4 regions of the Stenotrophomonas sp. TWI1149 genome follow, and region 3 is predicted to be linked to each of the others. Evidence: predicted binding sites of a transcription regulator. Region 3 holds the regulator's gene; each other region holds the start of a gene.
What was found. The regulator FliA, encoded in region 3, starts transcription of late flagellar genes. The targets are predictions, from matches to a motif close to TAAAGTTTNNCNNNCNNNGGCCGATAA.

Region 1 (4,189 bases), on a different contig from region 3:
CGACTAGGTCCTCGCACAGCGAATACTCGCGCCAGAAACGGTCGGTGTTCTGGTAGATCCGCTCGAACACCGGGTGCAGCGCTTCGTCGGCCACGTGCGGCTGCTGCCAGTCGCGGCCCTGGTAGCCGGCCGGGACCGGATGGCCGAAGCGGGCCAGGTAGCGCAGGAACTCCTCGTACAGGCTGGGGGCATCGAGCACCTCCTGCAGCTGGGCCTGGCCGGCCGGGTCATGCGAGAACACCTGCAGCATCTGCGCGTTCTTGTTGCCCAGCAGGAATTCGATGTAGCGGTACTGCAGCGACTGGAAGCCCGAGGACGGACCCAGCACGTCGCGGAAGCCCATGTACTCGGAGGGCGTCAACGTCTCCAGTACCGACCACTGTTCGGTCAGCTGGCGCAGCACCTGCTTGCTGCGCGCCAGCACCTTGCGGCACTGCCACACCTCGTCGCGCTGCAGGAACCCGATCGCCGCGCGCAGTTCGTGCGCCAGCAGCTTCAGCCACAGCTCCGAGGTCTGGTGCTGGATGATGAACAGCATCTCGTCGTGGTGCGCCGGGTTGGACAGCGGCTGCTGGGCCGACAGCAGCTGGTCCAGACGCAGGTAACCGCCGTAGGTCAGCCGCCCCTCCAGATCGGTATGGATACCAGCTTCGAGATCGCGTTGGTTCTTGTCGACGGACATGGCAGGGACCGCTTGAGGGGCAGAAAGGGTAGCGCAGTGGCCGGGTGGCCGGGTGGCCGCGCATCCGCCCGTCAGCGGCTCAGCGGCTCAGCGGCTCAGCGCTCCGCCAGATCGGCCGAGCCCACGATCCTGACGCCGGGCGTCGGCACCAGCACCGCCTCGACCAGCGCGGCGGCAATGGTCTCGGCCGGGTTGATCCGCCACGCGCGCGGCAGCACCGGACCCAGCACGCCCAGCACCACACTGGCCAGATGCTCGCCGGTACGCCGCTCGGCACGCTCGCCTCCGATCAGCCCGGGGCGGACCAGGGTCAGCGACGGATAGCCCAGGTCCCGCAGGTCCTGTTCCAGCCGGCCCTTGACCTGGTTGTAGAAGATCCGCGAGCCCGGGTCGGCGCCCATCGCCGAGTTCAACGCAAAGGCATGCGCGCCGTGGGCACGCGCCCGCCGCGCCACGGCCAGCGGGAAATCATGGTCGACCCGGGCGAACGCTTCCTTGCTGCCGGCCTGCTTGATCGTGGTACCGAGCGCGCAGATCACGGCATCCACCGCCCACCAGTCGGCCTCGGCCGGCAGCTGCGCGAAGTCCACCACGGGATTGAGCAGCGCCGCGTCGGTGACGCCCACCGGCCGCCGGGTCGGGGCCACCACCGCATCGCAGCGGGGGTCGTCCAGCAGTTGCCGCAGCACATGACCGCCGACCAGTCCGGTCGCTCCCACCAGCATCACCTTCATCGCACGCTCCTGCCATTGCCGTGCTTACCATCCTGCCATGCAGGGCCGGTTCAAGCCCGACCCGACTGCGCCGATACTGTTCCCACCTCTCCACCGCTCCGGCCCTTGGCCGTGCCCTGCAAGGATCTGCCGCATGACGGACCCGCACGATGCTCCCCCCAGCCCCGGTACCGCCGTCGGGCGGCTGCTGTCGCGGCGGCAGAGCCCGGGCACGGTGCTGGACACCGCCAGCGAGCCGGCGCCCGGGCCCAAGGGCGGCAGCAGCGCGATGCTGCAGCGCCTGTTCGCCGGCATCGATGCGCCCGAGCCGCTGCTGGCCGCCTTTGCCAACGGCATGTCCACCCTCCCCGGCGAGCTGGGCGACATGGGCCTGCGCCTGCAGTCGGCGCAGCGCAGCGCCGACTGGGTCAGCTACGGCCGCGCGATGCGCCAGCTGATCGACAAGTACATCCGCACCATCGAACAGGAAACGCCGGACGGCCAGCCGGACAGCCTGCGCCTGCGCGAGCTGCTGCGGCACACCGTCGGGGTGACCGTGGCCAGCCTGCTGCAGAACATGCCCGAGCTGCGCGAGGAGCCGGTGCAGCTGGCCGGTGAACTGCGCCACTGGCATCCGGGCCAGCCGCTGCAGCCGATCGAACTGCGGCTGCGCGAGCTGTCGCACCAGATCGGCGTGCGCAGCGATGGCTGGCAGGAACAGCAGGAGCTGCTGCTGAGCCTGTTCGATCTGCTGCTGGACAACATCAGCGAGCTGCTCGATGACAGCAGCTGGCTGCACGGCCAGGTGCACGCGGTGCGCTCGCTGATCGGTGGCCCGCTCGATCGCGACTCGGTGGAACAGGCACGCGCCAACCTGCGCGAAGTGATCTACAAGCAGGGCCTGCTCAAGCAGGGCATTGTCGAATCCAAGGCGGCGATGAAGAACGTCATGGGCGGCTTCATCGAGCGCCTGGACGGCATGGCGGTCAGCACCGGCGAGTACCACGACCGGATCAGCAGTTACGCACTGGCCCTGAAGGAGGCGCGCAGCATCGCCGATCTCAACCAGCTGCTGCAGGACGTCCTGCAGGATACCGGCCGGGTCCAGGACCAGGCCCTGCAGGCGCGCGACCACCTCGGCAACGCGCGCCGCGAAGTGGAGCAGGCCGAACAGCGCATCGCCGAGCTGGAGCACGAGCTGCGCGAGGTGTCCGGGTTGATCCGCAGTGACCCGCTGACCGGTGCGCTCAACCGGCGCGGGCTCGACGAACTGCTCGAGCGCGAACGGGCGCGCGCCGCCCGCCACGGCCATCCGCTGGCGCTGGCCCTGCTCGACCTGGACGATTTCCACCAGACCAACACGCTGCACGGCCATGCCGGCGGCGATGCGGTGCTGCGCCACCTGGTCGAAGTCTGCCAGTTGCACCTGCGCAGCAGCGATGCGATCGCGCGCCTGGGCGGAGATGAGTTCGTCCTGCTGCTGCCGGAAACGCCGGCAGCGGACAGCATGTCCACCCTGCTGCGCCTGCAGCGCTCGCTGGCGCAGCGGCCGCTGCCGCTGGACGGACAGCGGGTGCCGGTGCATTTCAGCGCCGGGCTGGCGCAATGGCTGCCGGGCGAAGCGGCGGACGCGCTGCTGCGGCGCGCCGATGCGGCGCTGTATGCGGCCAAGCGGGTCGGCAAGAACCGCGTGCAGGCGGCCGAACCCCCGGCAGGCTGATCCCGTGGCTGTGATATTCCGCGCACCGGCGCGAATCACCCGGGTATGGACATGACACTGCCCGCACGCGACACCGACCTGCGCCCGCGCTTTGCCGCGCTGCTGGAGCAGCACCGCGGCATCGTGCTGAACGTGGCACGCGGCTACTGCCATCATCCCGAGGATCGGCTCGATCTGGTCCAGGAGATCAGCATGCAGGGGTGGGCGGCGTTCGAAGGGTTCGACCCGGCGCGCGCGCGCTTTTCGACCTGGCTGTACCGGGTGGCACTCAACGTGGCGATCTCGCAATGGCGGCGGCAGCAGCACAGGCAGCAGCGCCACGCGCCCCTGGATGACGATCTGCCCGCGGCCGACGAAGCGCTTCCGCCCGAACAGCGCCACGCCCTGCGTCAGCTGGAGGTCGCCATCCATGCGCTGCCGCCGCTGGACCGTGCGCTGATGCTGCTGCACCTGGACGACCACGACCACCGCCAGATCGCCGAGGTGCTGGGCATCAGCGTCGCCAACGTCTCCACCCGCCTGCACCGCCTGCGCCAGCAACTGCGCACGCGCCTGAATCCCACGGACCGAGGAGCCCGCCATGCAACCGGATGAACTCAAGCAGCTGTGGAACAGCGTCGGGAACCCCACTGACGCGCAGGAGGCCTTCGCGCTGGCGGCGTGGCGCAGCCATCGGCAACGCAGCGTCCAGCGCCAGCTCGGCCTCTTCAGCCTGTGGCAGGGACTGCAGCTGGTGTTCTGGCTGGGGTTGGCGGTGTACTGCGGCAGCCAGTGGTGGCAGCAACCGCCGCTGGCAGTGATGCTCAGCGCGCTGGCGCTGCATGCCTATTGCATCGCGGTGATCATCGCCAGCATCACCCGCCTGCAGCGCCGCCGGCAGCTGCAGCCGACGCAGACAGTGCTGGAGCAATCGCACCAGCTGGCCGCGCTGCGCCGGCACACGGCGGTGACCGAACTGCTGCTCGGCCTGCCGTGGTGCTGGCTGTGGCTGGCGGCGCCGGTGCTGGTGGCCTGGCAGGCGTGGGGGGTGGACCTGGGCGCCTTCGCCGCCCCGTGGCTGCTGGTCTCGCTGGG
Region 2 (4,189 bases), on a different contig from region 3:
TACGGCGGGGTGTCGGTGGGCTTGATGACGTGGATGATGAAGGCCGCGCCGGGGGCGGTCGAAGTCGCCTCCGCACTGTATGTCGGTGCCTTCAATGTCGGGATCGCATCCGGCGCGTGGCTGGGCGGTCAGGCGCTGGATCGGCTCGGCCTGACCGCCAATCTCTGGCTCACCAGCGGCTTCGCGGTTGCCGCAGTGGCGCTGTGCATTGCTGGCCGCTCAGGCCCTACCTCGTTCCCGTCGGCTCCAGCGCCGCCTTCTCAGCCCCGGTCAACGCGCGATGGCCGTAGCTCAGCACCCGCGTGAGCTGCCATTGCCCGTCCTTGTGCTGCCAGACCATCACGAACTTCGCGCTGCCTTCGCAGTTGCCGGTCGCGACCTCGCAGAAGCGGTGCTCGCCTTCCTCGATCGCGCCGAAATCCTTGATCGGGTACACCTTGAGCGTCCCCGGAACCCGTTCGCGGCGCACCTTGTGGCAAATGTACTTCCGCGTGTTGGATACCACCGTGTCGCGATCGAAGGTGGCCCCGCCGCTGTCGTGATAGAACTCGACGGTCGGCGAAAAGTAGCCGGCGAAGGCATCCAGGTCGCAGCGGTTGTAAGCGTCGAAGACCTGATCATCCAGCGCGGTGACGGTGCGCGTGAGGGCGGCTGCGTCCACGGCTTCCTCGCCAGCGTGCGCTGACACGGGCGCGAGCATGCCGGCAGCCACGAGCACGACGGCGAACGCAGCGGGGGAGTGCCTCATCGGGGTGCCTGCTTCCATCGGGCCAGAGTGGGCACCACTTTTCGCACGGGGCGGGGGGCCCTTCAAGTGTCATTCGGAAGGATGACGTACGGGGCACGGCAGAGTGCCCATGGCCCCGGCCGGTTACAGCGTGCTGGAGTCCACCCGCTGGCGGCCGGCCTGGGTCAGGTCGATGTCGCCATCTTCCGCCTGGGCCGCATAGCCGGCCTTGACGGCCCAGTTGGCCGCTTCATCGCTGACCGGACGCGTGGCGTTGATGTCGCGGAGGATCTGCCGCTGTGCTTCGGTCAGGTGGGTTGCCGCGTTCGTACCGGTGCCGCCGCTCATGGCGCGCGGGCCTCGACGCTGACCACGCCCTGGGCCAATCGGGCGCGCTTCGCCCGCCGATGGTTCACCCACCACACCAGCCCCGGCAGGCCGTACAGCAGTGCGCCGGCGAGCAGAAAGATCTTGAAGGCGGCATTCATGGCGGTCTCTCTCCGTGCGGTATGGCGTCAAGCGTCGTGATCAACCTGATGTGCGGTAGAGGGCACACCCGGTCCTGCAGCGGCCCCGGCCGCGATCCCAGTGCTAGTTCAACGCAATCGCCGTGAAGGTGTTGTCCCTTCGTTCACTGTCGCGCGTTCATGCGTCGCGGACCGCCGCGCGCCCCGCCAAGGTCGCCAGCCGTAGTACCGCGCTTGTCGCCTGATCGTCATCACGTCGTCGCCTGGTCCCCTTACAACGGGGAGCCTCCGGGGAGGGCCAAGGGCGCGCGTCGAAATCGGCGCTAAAGTTCACCGCGCGCCCGCCGATACCGATGCGTCCTTCCGCCTGGAGTACGTGATGTCGGCCGTCCCCCGCCGCCTGTCGTTGTTCGTCACCCGCCTGGGTGACCGCTATCGAATCCGCTTGTCCCCCCTGCGCCGGCTTGCCGCCCTCGGCCGTCTCAGCGTTGCACGGAAACTCACGGCCAGCCTGCTGGTCTGCTGCCTGGGCCTGTTCGCGGTCGCGATGATGTACGGCTGGACGCGCCATGATACCGAGCGCGCGGCCGAGGCGTTCGCGGCGCACCAGCAGGAGGCGGCGCTGGCCGCGACGCTGGCCACCGAGATCGCCGATGCACGGCGGCTGCAGACCCGCTATGCCGCCACCTTCGATGACGCCGACCGCGAGGCGTTGCAGGCGGCGCAGCAGCGCCTGCAGGCGACCCTGGCCCAGCTGCAGCGCGATCCCCATGATGCCGGCAGCGCCGATGCGCTGCGTGAGGTGGCTGCGCGGGCGGGTGATTTCGCGGAAGGCATCGCAGCCCTCAACACCCGTGTGGACGAAATGGGGCGCGGCGATGCCGGCCTGCGCGCGCAACTGGAAGCGGCGGCTGCAACGCTGGAAGCCAGCGTGGAGGCAAGCGCGCGTCCCGTGCTGATCGCACAGCTGCAGAAGATGCGCCGCGAGGAGAGCCTGCTGCTGCTCACCGGGGAGTCGGCGCATACCGATCGCGCCAGCGAGCAGAAGCTGCCGTTCGATCTGTCCTTGGCCGATGCGCGGCTGGGCGTAGAAGCGCAGGACACGTTGCGGACGCAGATGGATGCCTATCAGGGCGCGCTGCTGGCCTACACCGCCGCCCGTATCGGGCTGGATGTGGAGGCGCAGTCACTGGCCGAGACCGCCGCCCAGATCGGTCCCGGTCTGCAGGCGCTGCAGCAGGCACAGGCGCAGGCCCTGGCGGCGGCGCGCGAGCGGCAGGCCGCACGTGCCAGCACCATGGGCATCGTGTTCGCGCTGACCCTGCTGCTGGTGGCGGTGGTGTTGATCGCAACGCTGCTGCTGGTGCTGCGCGCGGTCCGTCGGCCGATCGCCGATACGCTGCGTTTCGCCGAGGACATCGCCGAGGATCGTCTCGACACCGTGCTGACCATCCACAATCCGCACGACGAGATCGGCCAGCTCGCCGCGCGCCTGCGCCACATGCAGCAGCGCCTGCGCGAGCGGATCGAGGCCGAGCGCGCCGTGGCGCGCGACAACACCCGCGCCCGCCAGGCGCTGGACAGCGCCCAGACCGGGGTGATGGTGCTCGATGGCGAAGGGCGGATCGGCTTCCTCAACCAGGCGTTGCTCACCGAACTGCAGATGGTGCACGAGGACTGCAGCGGCCAACCCGCTGCCGCCCTGCATCCGGCCTTCGCCAGCTTGCTGCCCACGCTGCAGGGCGGCCAGCGTGCCAGCCGGGAGATCGAGCACGCGGGCATCCGCTACCAGCTGGTGATCACCCCGATCGTGGAGCACGACCACCTGCTCGGTGCTGCCGTGGAGTGGCGCAGCCGCGCGCTGGAAACCACGGTGGAGAATGAAGTGGCCGCGCTGGTCGATGCGGCCGCCCGCGGCGAACTGCACGGGCGGATCGCAGTGGAGGGCAAACAGGGTTTCGTGAAGACCCTGGCGCTGAGCATCAACCACCTGCTCGATACCTTCCAGAGCAACCTGTCCGGCGTGCAGGGCCTGCTCTCGGCGCTGGCGCAGGGGGATCTGCGCGTGCGCATGCAGGGCGACTTCCACGGCGTGTTCGCGCGGTTGCGCGACGATGCCAACGCCACGGTCATCCAGCTCACCGACATCGTCGCGCGCATCCAGCAGGCCTCGCTGGCGATCAACGCCGCTTCCGGTGAGATCGTCGCGGGCAACCATGATCTGTCCGACCGCACCGAGCGCCAGGCGGCACACCTGGAAGAGACCGCCTCCTCGATGGAAGAACTCTCCGCCACCGTGCGGCAGAACGCGGACTCGGCGCAGCAGGCGAACCTGCTGGCGATCCGCGCTGCCGAGGTCGCGGCCCGCGGCGGCGAATCGGTCGCGCAGGTGGTGACCACCATGGCCGACATCGCGCTGTCCTCGCGCCGGATCGGAGAGATCACCGGGGTCATCGACGGGATCGCGTTCCAGACCAACATCCTGGCCCTGAACGCCGCCGTGGAAGCCGCGCGGGCGGGCGAACAGGGGCGCAGCTTCGCCGTGGTGGCCAGCGAAGTGCGCCTGCTCGCACAGCGCAGCGCCGATGCCGCGCGCCAGATCAAGCAGCTGATCGACGCGTCGGTCGAGAAGGTCGACGCTGGGACCCGGCAGGTCGACAGCGCGGGCGCGACCATGGGCGAGATCGTCGGCAGCGTGCAGCGGGTCACCGCGATCATGGCCAGCATTTCAGCGGCGTCGCAGCAGCAGACGGTGGGCATCGAGCAGGTGAGCCAGACCCTGCTGCAGATGGATGGGAGCACCCAGCAGAATGCCGCGCTGGTCGAAGAGGCCTCCGCCTCGGCCCGCGCGCTGGAACGGCAGGCGACCGTGCTGGGCGACGCCGTCGATGCGTTCGTGGTGATCCCGACCCCAGGGGCGCGCATGTCGGCGGCGGCATGACCGTCGCGTCAACGCGGCGCTCACCGGTCTTCACCGGCGGTGAGCCGGCGCTGT
Region 3 (4,189 bases):
GAACTGATCGTGGTCCCGCGCGACGACGAAGAGATCCGCCAGCTGCGCCACGAAGTGGCCGGCATGCGCCACGTCATCGAGCGCGAGATGCACCGCTTCACCGACGAGCGTCTGCGTGGCTCGCCGGTCCGTGCCGCCGCGCTGGACCTGATGGACGAGTATGGCTTCGACGCCGGCATCAGCCGCGACGTGGCCATGCAGATTCCGCTGGATACCGAAGCCCATCGCGGCCGTGGCCTGATGCTGGGCCTGCTCTCCAAGAAGCTGCCGATCGCCCCGGTCGACCCGCTCGAAGCCGGCGGCGTGATCGCCCTGGTCGGCCCCACCGGCGCCGGCAAGACCACCACCATCGCCAAGCTGGCCTCGCGCTTCGCCGAAGCGCATGCCGCCCGCGACGTCGCCCTGGTCACCACCGATACCGGCCGCATCGGCGCCCGCGAGCAGCTGTACGGCTTCGGCCGCCAGCTCGGCATCGCGGTCCATGAGGCCAGCAGCGGCAGCGATCTGAACCAGCTGCTGGAGCGCCTGAAGGACTACAAGCTGGTCCTGATCGACACCGCCGGGCTGGGCCCGCGCGACCGCGCCCTGGCCGCCCAGCTGCAGTGGCTGCGCGCTGCCGAGCAGATCCGCACCCTGCTGGTGCTGCCGGCCAACACCAGTTTCGGTGACATGGACGAGGTCGTCCGTCGCTTCAGCGCCGCCAACCCGCAGGGCGTGGTGCTGAGCAAGCTGGACGAGACCGGCCGCTTTGGCAGCGCCCTGTCGGTGGCCGTGGATCACCGCCTGCCGATCACCTGGGTCACCGATGGCCAGGACGTTCCCGAAGACCTGCACCGTGCCAGTGCGGCCAATCTTGTACTTCGCCTTGAAGATTTGCGCCGCGCGGCCGATATGCCCTGCAACCCGGAGTTGAACCATGCCGTCGCGTGAGTACGCCAAGCTGACCAAGACCTTCCCGTTGTCGGCTACCCGAAGCCAGCCGCTGGGCCCGGTCCGCACCATCGCCGTCACCGGCGGCAAGGGCGGCGTGGGCAAAACGAACGTTTCGGCCAATCTGGCCGTGGCGCTGGCGGACATGGGCAAACGCACGCTGCTGCTGGACGCCGACCTCGGCCTGGCCAACATCGACGTGATCCTGGGCCTGCAGCCGAAGGTGACCCTGGCCGACCTCGTCGCCGGGCGCTGCACCCTGGAAGAAGTGATCATGGAAGGCCCCGGTGGCGTGCTGGTGGTCCCGGCCGCGTCCGGCCGCCGCCACATGGCCGAACTGCAGCCGGCCGAGCACGTCGGCCTGGTCAACGTGTTCTCCGAGCTCGAACGCGAGCTGGACATCATGATCGTGGACACCGCCGCCGGCATCACCGATGGCGTGCTGACCTTCTGCCAGGCCGCGCAGGACACCGTGGTGGTGGTCTGCGATGAGCCGGCCTCGATCACCGATGCCTACGCGCTGATCAAGGTGCTCTCGCGCGAACGCGGCGTGGATCGGATCCAGGTCGTGGCCAACATGGTCCGCGATCCGAACGAAGGTCGCGTGCTCTACGAAAAGCTGACCCGCGTCTGCGACAAGTTCCTCGCCGATGTCTCGCTGAACTACCTGGGCTGCGTGCCGCAGGATGACTGGCTGCGCCTGTCGGTGCAGCGCCAGCAGCCGGTGGTGAAAGCCTATCCGTCCAGCCCGTCGGCCCTGGCATTGACCGAAATCGCGCGCCGTACCGCGCGCTGGCAGGCCCCGACCGAGCCGCGTGGCGGGGTCGAGTTCTTCCTGGAACGCATCCTCAAGCAACGCGGGGTGACGGCATGAAGGGCGCAGCACAATACAAAGAAGTCCAGCGGACCGCGGCCAACGAGTGCATTGCCCAGCACTCCGACCTGGTCCGCCGCATCGCCCACCATCTGGCGGCGCGCCTGCCGGCCAGCGTGGAGGTCGATGACCTGATCCAGGCCGGCATGATGGGCCTGATCGAGGCCTCGCGCAGCTACGACGCGGATCAGGGCGCCTCGTTCGAGACCTATGCCTCGATCCGCATCCGCGGCTCGATGATCGACGAGATCCGCCGCGGCGACTGGGTACCGCGCTCGGTGCACCGCCGTGCCCGCGATGCTGCCGCGACCATCCGCCGGCTGGAGCAGAGCACCGGCCGCGCCGCCAGCGCCACCGAAGTGGCGGCCGCGATGGACATGCCGTTGCCCGACTACCTGCGCCTGATGGAGGACGCCTCGCGCGGCCAGGTGCTGAGCCTGGAATCGCGGATCGAAGACCAGGGCGAGCTGGATACCGTCGCCCAGGGCGGCCCGACCCCGCAGCAGGTACTGGAGCGCGGTGAGTTCGGGCGCGAGCTGGGCAACGCGATCGGCCTGCTGCCCGAGCGCGAACAGCTGGTGCTCTCGCTGTACTACGAGCAGGAACTGAACCTGAAAGAGATCGGCGCCGTGTTGGGTGTCAGCGAATCGCGCGTGTGCCAGATCCATGGCCAGGCCGTGCTGCGCCTGCGGGGCCGGCTGAAGATCTTCGAGGCGGCAGACGCCGGCCTCGAGAACCATTGAAATCGAGGAAAGTGCTTTGAACAAGAACATGCGTATCCTGATCGTCGACGACTTCTCGACCATGCGTCGTATCGTCAAGAACCTGCTGGGCGATCTGGGCTTCACCAATACGGCCGAAGCCGAGGACGGGCATGCCGCGCTGGCGATGTTGCAGAGCCAGCCGTTCGATTTCGTGGTCACCGACTGGAACATGCCGGTGATGACCGGCATCGACCTGCTCAAGGCCGTGCGTGCCGACGCCAAGCTCAAGACCCTGCCGGTGCTGATGGTGACCGCTGAAGCCAAGCGCGAGCAGATCATCGAAGCGGCGCAGGCCGGCGTCAACGGCTACATCATCAAACCGTTCACCGCCCAGACCCTGGAAGAAAAGCTCGGCAAGATCTTCGAACGCCTGGCGGCGAGCGCCTGATGGAGACCCTGAGCGACAAATCCGCGCTGGTGCAGCGCCTGCAGGACGCCCTGGCCGCACTGGAAAGTGGTGACGAAGCCGGTTGGCGCCGGGAAATCGACGCCCTCGCCGCGCTGCGCACGCAGCCGATGATGGCCGGCCTGAACCGCCTGGCCCGCGAGCTCGGCCAGGCCCTGGGCGAGCTGCCCAGCCTGCCCAGCGAAGCCGGCGAGCTGGATGACGCCTGCGCGCGCCTGGACCACGTGGTGGCGATGACCGAACAGGCCACCCACCGCACCCTGGACCTGGCCGAGGAATGCCGCTCGCTCACCGAGCAGCTGCGTGCCAACGGGTTGACGCCCGACCAGGGCCAGCAGCTGGACCGGATCCGCCACAACCTCACCGAAATCGCGCTGACGCAGAGCTATCAGGACCTCACCGGGCAGATCATCCGCCGCGTGGTCGGGATCGTGCGTCGCGTGCACGAGGGCTTCGGCGCGCTCGGCCTGCCGCCGCAGGACGACGAAAAGAAGCGCGACAACAACGGCCTGGCCGGCCCGGCCGTGAACGGCCTGGATCGCCACGCGGTGTCACAGAACGACGCCGACGACCTGCTTTCGGACCTGGGACTGTAACGCTCATGAGTGCTGTTCCAGACGATATCGCTGCCGACTTCATTCTCGAGGCCCAGGAAATCCTGGACCGCCTCGGCGAACAGCTGGTGTCGCTGGAGCAGGCGCCCCAGGACACCGACCAGCTCAACGCCGTGTTCCGGGGCTTCCACACGCTCAAGGGCGGTGCCGGCTTCCTCGGCATCCAGGCGATGGTCGAGCTGTGCCACGCCGCCGAGGAAACCCTCGGCATGGCACGCTCCGGCCAGGCCACGCTGCAGGCCCACCACTTCGATGCGGCCCAGCAGTCGCTGGATTACCTGCAGTCGATGCTCGATTCGGTCTCGGCCGGCACCGAGCCGGGCTATGCTCCGCCGGAGCTGATCGCCCAGTTCGATGTCAACGGGCCGGCCACGCCGGCGCCGGCGGCCGCCACCACGGCCAGCAGCGGCGGCGAGATGATCACCGATGATGAGTTCGAAGCGTTGCTCGACCAGTTGCATGGCGGGGCCGCACCGACCGCCATCGCGGCCCCGAAGAAGGATGACGGCCTGATCGGCGAGGACGAGTTCGAAGCCCTGCTCGACCAGCTCCACGGTGGCGCCGTTCCCGGTGCCAAGGCCGTCGCCGCCGCACCGGCTCC
Region 4 (4,189 bases), on a different contig from region 3:
CCAGGGGCCGCCTTCGGGCGGCCCTTGGCGTTTCTGGTCCCGCCGATGGGCGGAGGCACTTCTGGTTTCGCCCGGGTTTACGCACACTTCGCGTTCAATGCCCGTAGGGTAGGTGGACGGCGGGGAGCCCAGATGACAGACGACCAGGCAGGACCGGGCGACCGGGCGGGCCGCAGCGCCGATGACCGCGCTGGCGCCGCGCTGCGCGAGATGGCCGAACAGCGCCACCGGCTGGAGATGATCATCGAGGGCACCGCGGCGGGCACCTGGGACTGGGACATTCCCGGTAACCAGATGCGGGTCAACGAACGCTGGGCGGAGATCGTGGGCTACACCCGCGAGGAACTGGCGCCGATCACGCCGGAGACCTTCTTCCGGCTGGTGCATCCCGACGACCTGGCCCAGTCCAACGCGTTGCTCGAGGAGCACATGGCGGGCCGCTCGCCGCGCTACGACAGCCTGTGCCGGATGCGGCACAAGAAGGGCCACTGGATCTGGGTGCAGGACCGGGGCCGCGTCTACGAACGCGATGCACAGGGCCGGCCGCTGTGGATGGCCGGCGCGCATGCCGATGTCACCGAGCTGCAGGAGGCCCGGCAGGATGCGGCGAACATGCGCCAGCGCCTGCAGGCGGTCGTCGATGCCTCCGACGAGGTTGCGGTGATCGCCACCGACATCGACGGGGTGGTCAATCTGTTCAACACCGGTGCGCAGAAACTGCTCGGCTACCGCCCCGATGAAGTGCTCGGACGGGTCAACCCGGGCCTCTTCCACGATCCGGAGGAGATGCGTGCCTACCTGCAGCCCCAGATGGGGGCGGACGGGCGTCTGCCGACCGTGTTCGAGGCGTTGAGCGCGCGGGCCGCGCAGGGCACCTGGTCACATCAGTGGACGTTCCTGCGCAAGGACGGCGAGCGCCGCCAGGTGCGCCTGTCGATCAGTCCGCTGGACTGCGCCGGCGGCAACCGGATCGGCTACGTCGGCATGGCGGTCGACCTGACCCCGCTGCTGCAGGTCCGCGAGCAGGCATTCCTGGCCTCGGAAAAGTTCGCCGGGGCGTTCTCGTCCGCGGCGCTGGGGATGGCCCTGGTATCGCTGGAGGGGCGCTGGCTGGACGTCAACGATTCGCTGTGCGGCATCCTCGGCTACACCCGTGCCGAGCTGCTGCTGATCGATTTCCAGACATTGACGCATCCGGACGACCTGCATACCGACCTCGCCCTGCTTGGCGATCTGCTGGCCGGCCGCCGTGAGCATTACCACATGGAGAAGCGCTACCTGGGCAAGGCCGGCAACCTGGTCTGGGGGCGGCTGTCGGTCTCGCTGGTCCGCACGGAAAATGGCGAGCCACTGCATTTCGTCTCCCAGATCCAGGACGTGACCGCGCAACGACTCAGCGGCCAGCAGCTGCGCGAATCCGAGCAGCGCACCCGGGTCACGCTGGATGCGGTGGCCGACATGGTGCTGACCCTGGACCTGCACGGTGGCATCCAGTACGCCAACGCAGCGGCCACCCGCGCGCTGGCGGGCGAGGGCGCCGACGCACTGGCCGGGAGCCGGCTGCAGGAGGTGGTGGAACTCACCACCGAGTACGCGCCGCGCTCGCCGTTGGACGTGGCGGTGCTGCTCGACCCGGACAGCAATGCGGTCGACCTGCATTCGGACCTGCTGCTCGCGGTGGGAACCCACCTGCTGCCGGTCGACCTGACCCGTGCCTGGCTGCGCGATGAGGACGGGCTGACCAGCGGCGCGGTCTGGGTGATCCGTGACGTCACCCAGCAGCGCGCGCGCCAGCGCGAGGCCCGGCACCTGGCCGAGATCGACCCGCTGACCGAGCTGAGCAACCGGCGCGGATTCGAGGCGCACCTGCAGCAGGCCATCACCCGCGTGGCCCGCACCGGCCAGTCGGCCTCGTTGATGTACATCGACCTGGACCACTTCAAACCGGTCAATGACACCCACGGCCATCTGGCCGGTGATGCGGTGCTGTGGGCCGTGGCCAGCGTATTGCGGCACGGGGTGCGGGATTCGGACATCGTGGCGCGGCTGGGGGGCGATGAGTTCGCGGTGATCCTGGCCGGCTGTTCGCTCAAGCGTGCCCGCCGCATCGCCATCGACCTGCTCGAGGCGATGCGCGGGTTGTCCATCCCCTGGGACCAGCGCCGGCTGAGCGTGGGCGCGAGCATCGGCATCGCGCCCCTGTTCGGCGGCATGAGCGTGGATGACGCCGTGGCGGCGGCGGATGCGCAGTGCTACCGGGCCAAGGCGCTGGGGCGCGACAACGTGCAGGTGGAAGCCCAGGCGCTCGGTGCGATCGACCCGCTGGACGCGCTCGATGCCAGCGAAAGCGGCGAGTAGGCGCGGGTCCACCCTGCGTCACACAGCGACGATGACGGCCCTAAAGCTTTCAGAAGACGCGCCGTTATATGACTCGCAGTTGCTGCCTCTCTGCTCACGTGGATGCCTGGCCGTACACCTTTTTTAATGGTTCTTGTTCACCGGCTTGCCCGGTGTTTGCAGTCCATCGAAGCAACGTCATCACCACTGGCGATCTTCGTGAGTCCCAGCCAACGGAATACCGCCACCGGGCCACCGCCCGGCGCTGACCTATTCGCTAACAGGACACCGAGGTCTAAAGATGATTACTTCAGGCTTGCACACGCATGTGCCAGGTCGTGACAGCGACGCCGATGCAGGCTCGTTGTGGCGTTCGCTCACCGCATTGTTCGTTTCCCGTCGCGCCGCCCATGGCGCCGCGGCATCTGCCGCGCTGCAGCGGCAGGCCGAGCTGGAAGACCAGGTCAAGGCGCTGCACCGGGTTCAGGCGGTGATCGAGTTCCATCTCGACGGCACCATCGTGCACGCCAACGACAATTTCCTGCAGACACTGGGCTATACCCTGGAGGAAATCCAGGGCAAACACCACGCCATGTTCGTCGATGCCGAGTATGCGCAGAGCAGGGAATACCGGGACTTCTGGGCCAACCTGGGCCGCGGTGAGTTCGAGGCGGGCCAGTATCGGCGGCTGGGTAAGGGCGGCCGCGAAATCTGGATCCAGGCATCCTACAACCCGGTCTTCGACAGCCACGGGCGGCCCTACAAGGTGGTGAAGTTCGCCACCGACATCACCGCGCAGAAGTTCCAGGCCGCCGATTTCGCCGGCCAGCTGGCGGCGATCAACAAATCGCAGGCCGTGATCGAGTTCGACCTGGAGGGCCGCATCCTGGCCGCCAACGAGAATTTCCTCGCCGCGATGGGATACGCCCTGGACGAGGTGCGCGGGCAGCATCATGCGATGTTCGCCGAGCCCGACTATCGGCAGAGTGCGGAGTACCGTGCGTTCTGGACCAAGCTGGGCCGCGGCGAGTACGATGCCGGCCAGTACAAGCGGCTGGGCAAAGGCGGGCGCGAGGTCTGGATCCAGGCGTCGTACAACCCGATCTACGACATGAACGGACGCCCGTTCAAGGTCGTCAAGTACGCCACCGACATCACCGTGCAGGTGCGTGACACCCTGGCGCTGCAGCAGGCCGTCGCGCAGACGCGCGAGGTCGTCGCCGCGGCGCAGGCCGGCGACCTGACCGGTCATATCGCCACCGAGGACAAGTCCGGCCCGATCGCCGAGCTGTGCCAGGGCATCAATGCGCTGGTGGAGGCGATGGCCGGGATCATCGCCCAGATCAAGCTGGCCGCCGACACCATCGCGGTGGGTGCCAGCGAGATCGCCGAAGGCAACAGCGACCTGTCTGTGCGTACCGAACAGCAGGCCGCCTCGCTGGAGGAAACCGCTGTTTCGATGAAGGGCCTGACCGCCACGGTGCGTCGCACCGCCGACAATGCCCGCCAGGCCAATCAACTGGCCGGCGGCGCGGTGGAGGTGGCCGCGCAGGGTGGGCAGGTGGTGCACGAGGTGGTCTCGACCATGTCGCTGATCAATGATTCCTCGCGCCGCATCGTCGACATCATCGGGGTGATCGACGGCATCGCGTTCCAGACCAATATCCTGGCGCTCAACGCGGCGGTGGAGGCGGCCCGCGCGGGTGCGCATGGCCGTGGCTTTGCCGTGGTCGCCTCGGAAATCCGCTCGCTGTCGCAGCGTTCGGCCGAGGCCGCCAAGGAAATCAAGCAGCTGATCGGCGATTCGGTCGAGAAGGTCGGGGCAGGCACGCGCCAGGTCGAGAGCGCGGGG

Region 1: the regulator FliA is predicted to act here: its motif matches at 1,467-1,493, upstream of ABE424_RS15695 (GGDEF domain-containing protein).
Region 2: the regulator FliA is predicted to act here: its motif matches at 1,519-1,545, upstream of ABE424_RS09845 (methyl-accepting chemotaxis protein).
Region 4: the regulator FliA is predicted to act here: its motif matches at 2,400-2,426, upstream of ABE424_RS04800 (methyl-accepting chemotaxis protein).

Annotation. Positions count from the first base shown of each region.
Region 1 is NZ_JBDJLB010000014.1:17,242-21,430, forward strand. It holds gene ABE424_RS15685 (tryptophan 2,3-dioxygenase family protein) at 1-682, opposite strand, end outside; gene ABE424_RS15690 (NAD-dependent dehydratase) at 778-1,416, opposite strand; gene ABE424_RS15695 (GGDEF domain-containing protein) at 1,550-3,115, shown strand; gene ABE424_RS15700 (sigma-70 family RNA polymerase sigma factor) at 3,173-3,709, shown strand; gene ABE424_RS15705 (hypothetical protein) at 3,696-4,189, shown strand, end outside.
Region 2 is NZ_JBDJLB010000007.1:99,035-103,223, reverse strand. It holds gene ABE424_RS09865 (MFS transporter) at 1-306, shown strand, start outside; gene ABE424_RS09860 (nuclear transport factor 2 family protein) at 227-748, opposite strand; gene ABE424_RS09855 (hypothetical protein) at 872-1,075, opposite strand; gene ABE424_RS09850 (hypothetical protein) at 1,072-1,215, opposite strand; gene ABE424_RS09845 (methyl-accepting chemotaxis protein) at 1,574-4,135, shown strand.
Region 3 is NZ_JBDJLB010000004.1:127,871-132,059, forward strand. It holds gene flhF (flagellar biosynthesis protein FlhF) at 1-930, shown strand, start outside; gene ABE424_RS06090 (MinD/ParA family protein) at 917-1,804, shown strand; gene ABE424_RS06095 (RNA polymerase sigma factor FliA) at 1,801-2,547, shown strand; gene cheY (chemotaxis response regulator CheY) at 2,564-2,956, shown strand; gene ABE424_RS06105 (protein phosphatase CheZ) at 2,956-3,570, shown strand; gene ABE424_RS06110 (chemotaxis protein CheA) at 3,576-4,189, shown strand, end outside.
Region 4 is NZ_JBDJLB010000003.1:181,891-186,079, reverse strand. It holds gene ABE424_RS04805 (PAS domain S-box protein) at 211-2,358, shown strand; gene ABE424_RS04800 (methyl-accepting chemotaxis protein) at 2,639-4,189, shown strand, end outside.